Linked DNA regions of Allorhodopirellula heiligendammensis. The protein of the gene in region 1 binds, or shares a complex with, the protein of each later gene. Links are inferred from orthologs where the notes say so. Each region holds a gene or a part of one and is shown in the gene's direction. Other genes may lie near its edges.

Evidence for each region.
Region 2: the proteins of carB (region 1) and carA are in contact, whole or in part, in a solved structure (PDB 1KEE), measured with the Escherichia coli proteins. The link is inferred for Allorhodopirellula heiligendammensis from one-to-one orthologs.

Annotation. Positions count from the first base shown.
Region 1 is NZ_SJPU01000003.1:746,642-750,747, forward strand. What follows is about bases 160-3,943. They hold carB (carbamoyl-phosphate synthase large subunit), read left to right. Parts: upstream 160-485; coding sequence 486-3,743; downstream 3,744-3,943. Other genes in these bases: Poly21_RS22670 (cytochrome c), read right to left, coding at 160-272. Also shown: more of Poly21_RS22670, read right to left, coding at 1-159; Poly21_RS22680 (TolC family protein), read right to left, coding at 3,981-4,106. UniProt on the Escherichia coli protein: Large subunit of the glutamine-dependent carbamoyl phosphate synthetase (CPSase).
Region 2 is NZ_SJPU01000001.1:2,307,713-2,310,870, forward strand. The notes cover bases 123-2,958. They hold carA (glutamine-hydrolyzing carbamoyl-phosphate synthase small subunit), read left to right. Parts: upstream 123-867; coding sequence 868-2,049; downstream 2,050-2,958. Other genes in these bases: Poly21_RS08735 (PEP-CTERM sorting domain-containing protein), read left to right, coding at 123-552; proS (proline--tRNA ligase), read left to right, coding at 2,259-2,958. Outside these bases: more of Poly21_RS08735, read left to right, coding at 1-122; more of proS, read left to right, coding at 2,959-3,158. UniProt on the Escherichia coli protein: Small subunit of the glutamine-dependent carbamoyl phosphate synthetase (CPSase).

The DNA of each region.
Region 1 (4,106 bases):
GTCTGCGTCATCCAAGGTCGAGGCCATCGCGGCGACTGGGGCGTCCCAAACAATTTATCCACCACTGCGGCGACGTCTTCCAAAGCCGCGTCAGTCGGCACATCGCGAGAAATCTCCAGCGACATCGCCCGCACCCGGTCGTGGTCAAATTCAGGGGCCGATTCTCGACAGCCCACCACCAGTCCAGCAACGCCCGCCGCTACCAGCATTGCGGCCACCCTCAACGAGGGGGTAGGTCGGGATTGACGCCAAAAAAAGGGGATACGAGCCATCAAAAAAAGAAATATTTCAGAGTCGAGGGCAGCAGCGAGGTGAAACGACGCCCCATTGTCGCCAAGCAACCCACGCTGAACACCACCCAAATCGAGGAAATCAGGCTTCCGCGACAAAACGCGGCAGGCACCGTCCTCTACGCCCAGGGCAAAACGTGCTATCCTCCGCAAGATTTGGTCAACTCCTCGACTCGCTTTCTGGAATCCACGACTGTGCCGCGCCGCGACGACCTCAAAAAAATTCTTCTTATCGGCAGTGGGCCGATTGTGATCGGCCAAGCCTGCGAATTTGACTACTCGGGCACGCAGGCCTGCAAGGCACTCCGTGAGGAGGGCTACGAAGTCGTTTTGGTCAATAGCAATCCGGCGACGATCATGACTGACCCCGCGACTGCCGATGCGACCTACATCGAGCCGCTGACGTGGCAGATGGTCGAAAAAGTCATCGCGAAGGAACGCCCCGATGCGTTGCTGCCGACACTCGGTGGGCAAACGGCGCTGAACATCGCGATGGACCTCGATGCCAATGGGGTCCTTGAAAAATACGGCGTTGAAATGATCGCCGCCAACGCCAAGGTGATCGCGAAAGCCGAGGAACGCGACCAGTTCAAAGAGGCCATGGAGAAAATTGGTCTCGATGTCTGTAAAGGTTTTACCGTCAGTACGCTCGCCGAGGCCCGCGCCGCGCTCGCCGAGGTCGGCCTGCCCGCCATCGTTCGACCCTCGTTCACGATGGGCGGTTCAGGATCGGCAATCGCCTATAACAAGGACGACTTCGACGCCCTCGTGCAGAACGGACTCGACCAATCACCGGTCACTGAAGTTCTGATCGAAGAATCGATCATCGGCTGGAAAGAATACGAGATGGAGGTCATGCGAGACTGCGACGATAACGTCGTCGTGATCTGCAGCATCGAGAACTTTGACGCCATGGGCGTGCATACGGGCGACTCCATCACCGTCGCCCCCGCCCAGACGCTTTCGGACAAAGAGTATCAGCGGATGCGTGATGCGTCGTTGGCGGTGATCCGAGAGATCGGCGTGGAAACTGGCGGTAGCAATATCCAATTTGCGATCGAGCCTGACACCGGGCGGATGATCGTGATCGAGATGAATCCTCGGGTCAGTCGCAGCAGTGCCCTGGCTAGCAAGGCGACCGGTTTTCCAATTGCCAAAATTGCGGCCAAACTGGCCATTGGGTATCGGTTGTGGGAATTGCCCAACGACATCACGCAAAAAACGAAGGCCTGCTTCGAACCCACCATCGACTACGTCGTTACGAAGATCCCGCGTTTCGCGTTTGAGAAATTCCCAGAAGCTGACGCAACGTTGACGACGCAGATGAAGAGCGTCGGCGAGACGATGGCCATCGGCCGGACCTTCCAAGAATCATTCCAGAAGGCTCTCCGCGGACTCGAGGTCGGGGCGTTTGGTTTCGGCAGTGACCCTAAAGATAAGTGGGGCACCGACGAGCAACCTGATCGCGACGAAATCCGTGCGAAGCTCAGCACTCCCGGTAGTGAGCGGGTTTTCTACATCCGCTATGCCATGAAATCCGGCATGAGTGTTGCCGATATCCATGCTCTCACACATATCGACGAGTGGTTCCTCGAACACTTGATGCACTTGATCGAGATCGAGAACGAAGTCACCACGCTCGGTTCGCTCGACAAGCTGGATGCCGAGCAGTTGCGGGACATGAAGCGTCGAGGCTTTTCTGACCGGCACATCGCAGCGATGACCGGAACGACGGAACTGAAGGTTCGCAGCCACCGACTCGCTCATGACATCCGACCGGTCTTCAAGAGTGTCGATACGTGTGCGGCCGAGTTTGAAGCCTTCACTCCGTACTTCTACAGCACCTACGAGTCCGAGTCGGAGGTCCCACCGAAGACTGATAAAAAACGCATCATGATTCTCGGTGGAGGTCCCAACCGCATCGGCCAGGGCATCGAATTTGATTACTGCTGCTGCCATGCTTCCTTCGCGCTGCAGGAACTCGGTATCGAGTCGATCATGGTCAACAGCAACCCTGAAACGGTCTCGACCGACTACGACACGTCCGACATGCTGTTTTTTGAACCGCTCACGATCGAAGACGTGCTTAACATCTGTGACGAAGTGCAACCTGATGGTGTGATCGTGCAGTTCGGGGGGCAAACGCCGCTGAATCTTGCTCGCGGTCTCCAGCAGTCGGGCATCCCGATCATTGGGACCAGCGTGGATACAATCGACACCGCCGAAGATCGCGAGTTATTTCAAAGTCTCATCAATGAACTCGGCCTGCGGCAGCCTCCGTCCGGCATTGCCCGCAACATGGAGGAGGCCCGCGTCGAAGCCAAGCGGATCGGTTATCCAGCGCTGGTTCGGCCCAGTTTCGTGCTCGGTGGGCGGGCCATGGAAATATGTTATGACCGTGCTCAATTCGAACGGTACGTTGCGGAAGCGTTCATTGTCGCCGATGGCCAACCAGTCCTCATCGATCGTTTCCTCGAAGATGCCACCGAAGTGGACGTCGATGCGATCAGTGACGGCACCGACTGTGTCATCATGGGAATTATGGAGCACATCGAAGAGGCCGGGGTTCACTCCGGTGATTCGGCGTGTTGCATCCCCTCGTTTAGCCTGACCCAGCCGATACTCGCTGATATCCGTGACGCCACACGAAAGCTGGCCGCGAGATTGAATGTCGTGGGGCTGATGAACATTCAGTTTGCGGTCAAGATTGAGGCTGATGGTCCGCAGGTATACATTCTCGAGGTGAATCCGCGGGCTAGCCGAACGGTGCCCTTCGTGGCCAAAGCTACTGGGATTCCTGTGGCCGGCATTGCCACTAAGGTTATGGCAGGCAAAACACTCGCCGAACTGGGCATCACGACGGAACCGATTCCCCGACACGTATCGATCAAAGAGAGCGTGTTTCCGTTCCGGAAATTCGCCGGCGTCGATATTGTGCTCGGTCCGGAGATGCGGAGCACCGGCGAGGTCATGGGGATCAGCGAAGTATTCTCAATGGCGTTCGCCAAGAGCCAGCTTGCAGCGGGCACCGTCCTGCCGGAATCCGGCAAAATCTTTCTCTCCTTATCAGCACGGCACAAAGATGACGTCGTTGCGCTGGGCAAGTCGCTGACCGAACTCGGCTTTGAATTGCTCGCGACCGAGGGCACCGCTCAGCGACTCACCGAAGCGGGTATCGCGGTCACGCAGGTTAAAAAGATCGCCGAAGGTCACCCCAACCTCATCGATTATCTCAAAAACGATGATGTGCAATTGATCCTCAACACGCCCAGCGGCAAAGGTGCACGCACTGACGAGGGTAAGATTCGAGCCGCCGGTGTTCAGCATGGTGTCCCTTGCATCACCACCTTGGCAGCCGCCGAAGCGGCCGTCCGCGCCATGTGGGCCGTCCGGGAGCGGGAGATGGACGTGGAGTCCCTGCAGCATCGCTATGCCCTGAGCAACCAATCGTAGCCAATCGGATTGGCCTGTCTGAGTCGACATCGAGCGTGACGATGCCGTTCTTACGTCACCCTCCCAAGCGATTCTTGGGAGGGCGAGGAATGTGACTTTCGCGAGTTTCTCGGGGAGGACGCGGTCTCGGTTGCCCAGCGATTGACGGTCGCTCTGAGCGATCGGCACCTCCCCGACAAGACTTCAGCCTACGGCCTTCCTCAAACCTCGTGTGGAGATGCCGAAGGAAGATAGCACTCACTGATAGCCAGCCAGCACGCCACCTCCGCCGAGGGCTTGGTAAGCGTCGACGGCAGCCGTCAGTTGTTGTTGTTTGGTCTCGATCAAAACCATTTTCGCTTCGTTCATATCACGCTGCGCCAA
Region 2 (3,158 bases), on another replicon or contig:
ACAGTCGTAACTGACATCAACCTCTCCATTTTCTTTGCCAAAAGCAATAATGATGCTTTCGTGCCTGAGGGTACTCCCATTACCGCAGGCATTGCTTACTTCGAAGAGATCGAATTTGCCTTGACGAGTCCTTCGGGAACAACTTTTACGCTGATCTCCAATCCCAACGACATTGAACTCGTTCCCGCCGACAATTTTTCATCGTTCACTTCCGGTACGGTCGGCTTCAAGGGGACCATTTTGTTTGATCAATCTGCGCTGACACCGGTAAATGCCAATCCAGGTTTAGTTACTGCCGGCACCTTCCGGCCGGATGATGCCACCCTCAATAGCCTCGATATTTTCAATGGACAATCCGCCCAGGGAACTTGGTCGCTGTTTATCGAAGACGACGTGGCACAGGATGGCCTGAGCTTCTATGAAGCTTCGCTGACGATCACCACAGCTTCAGCCGTGCCGGAACCCTCCTCGCTCGCCCTGCTCGGCATCGCAGTGTGCGCCGCTGGGGCGCTCGCGGCTCGTCGCCGCAAGGCCCATGAGGCTGCGGGGTAGTCCGTAAACGCTAGTCGGCAGTCAATCCGCTCGGATGACTATTGCGATCGTCCGCATTTCGCCACCGGAATGAGACGGTTGAAACGCAGCGGTAGCCATGGGGTGGACAGTAGCTACTCAATCAGGAGCCTGTATTTCATCCGCCACGGGCGCCCTCGAGCAAAGTTTGCGCCACTTTGACCTGCAGCGATTTTGATATTCTCCCGGAAATTGCTGGTGAAGGCGGGGTTGAGTGCGCAGCACCCCCTAGAAAAGATTGTTTTTCGACGTGATACTGGGACCGTTGACTCCCGCACCCACCAAAACGCCTGTTAAATGACTGATTCGAATAATCGCTCGCGACCAGCAAAACTCGCGCTCGCTGACGGTACCGTTTATTTGGGCCGTTCCCTCGGCGCGTGCGGTGAGGTCACGGGAGAGGTTGTCTTCAACACGTCCATGACCGGATACCAAGAAATCCTGACGGACCCCAGCTACTGCGGTCAAATTGTCACGATGACTTACCCGGAAATTGGCAATTACGGGGTCAATTCGATCGACGTCGAGCGACACGGCACGGCCTTGTCCGGGTTTGTCATTCGCAACGAGAGCCGAATTCACAGTAACTACCGCTCCGAAGGCACGTTGAACGACTATCTCCAGCAACACAACGTGATGGGGCTGATGGGAATCGATACGCGATCGCTCGTCAGACGCATTCGCAGCGTGGGTGCCATGCAAGGGATACTGTCCACGGACGACCTCGATGATGCATCACTGATCGCCAAAGCGAAGGCCGCACCGAGCTTGGTCGGTCGCGACCTGGTGAAGGAGGTCATGCCCAGCCAGCAGGAAATGTGGACCACCGAACTCGATGAGTGGACCGCCATCGAATGTGCTCACGGCGCCAAGATCGTCAGCAATGCCGACGGGCTCGCCGATGCCGATCGACCGCACGTTGTGTGCATGGACTTCGGCATGAAATGGAACATTCCTCGCCATCTTCGCTCGCGGGGAAATCGCGTCACCATCGTTCCGGGCAACACCTCTGCCGAAGAAATCCTGCGACTCCAACCCGCTGGCGTGTTCCTGTCCAATGGCCCCGGCGATCCCGAACCGCTGACCTACGCTCAGCAGACAATCTCCGAGTTGATCGGCAAGGTCCCTGTGTTCGGCATTTGCCTGGGACACCAGTTAATCGCTCTGGCCTGTGGCGCGAAGACATTTAAATTGAAGTTCGGTCACCGGGGTGCGAACCAGCCTGTGTTGAACTTGAAGACCGAAAAAGTCGAAATCACGACGCAGAACCATGGCTTCGCCGTCGACGATCAGGACTTGCCCGAGTGCTTGGAAGTCACCCACCGGCATCTCAACGACGATACGATCGCAGGAATCCGTCATCGCACTGCCAACGTCTTCGGGGTGCAGTACCACCCCGAAGCTGCCGCCGGACCGCACGACAGCCACTATCTATTCGAGCAGTTCCAGCAACAACTCACGGCGACCGCAAACGCCTAGGCTGCGGGCACCACTCTCGTCACGGCAGCATACATTTCCTGCCTGTTGTTCGCCGCAGCAGTTGCCACCGCTTCACTGCCTCGCGGGCGCGGCAGAGCATCTCGCAACTGGCGAGAGGCCTACCTGCGAGCCACTCGACGACGCGTCTCCAGGGTGACGCGCCTTCCCACTCTCCCACTCTCCCACTCTCCCACTCTCCCACTCTCCGCATGCCCGCACCGAAAACCGCGATCAGCCCCACCCGCGAGGCCGACTATCCCGAATGGTACCAACAGGTGATCAAGGCCGCTGACTTAGCGGAGAACTCTCCGGTGCGCGGCTGCATGGTGATCAAGCCGTGGGGATACCAGCTCTGGGAAAACATCCAGCGTGCGTTGGATGATATGTTCAAGGCCACCGGGCATCAGAATGCGTACTTCCCGCTGTTCATCCCGATGAGCTATCTCGAAAAGGAAGCCGAGCATGTCGAGGGCTTCGCCAAAGAGTGCGCCGTCGTCACGCATCACCGACTCGAACCGGACCCCAATGGCGGGCTGCGTCCAGCGGGCAAATTGGAAGAGCCTCTGATCGTGCGCCCCACAAGCGAGACGATCATCGGCGCCACGTACGCCAAATGGGTCCAGAGCTATCGCGACCTGCCCATCCTGATCAATCAGTGGGCCAACGTGGTGCGTTGGGAAATGCGGACGCGCATGTTCCTACGCACCGCCGAATTCCTCTGGCAGGAAGGCCACACGGTGCACGCCACCGCCGCCGAAGCGATCGCGGAAACCGAGCAGATGGTTGAGGTCTATCGCGACTTTGCCGAGAACTGGATGGCGATGCCTGTAATCGTGGGCAGCAAAACACCGAAAGAGAGATTCCCCGGCGCCGTCGAGACGCTGTCCATCGAAGCGATGATGCAGGACCGCAAAGCATTGCAAGCGGGCACGAGCCACTTCCTTGGCCAAAATTTTGCCAAGGCGCAAGAAATTAAATTCCAGAGTGAGACCGGTGGGATCGAGTTTGCTTGGACCACTTCGTGGGGTGTCAGCACACGCTTGGTGGGCGCATTGATCATGACCCACAGCGACGATGACGGACTCGTACTGCCGCCACGACTGGCGCCG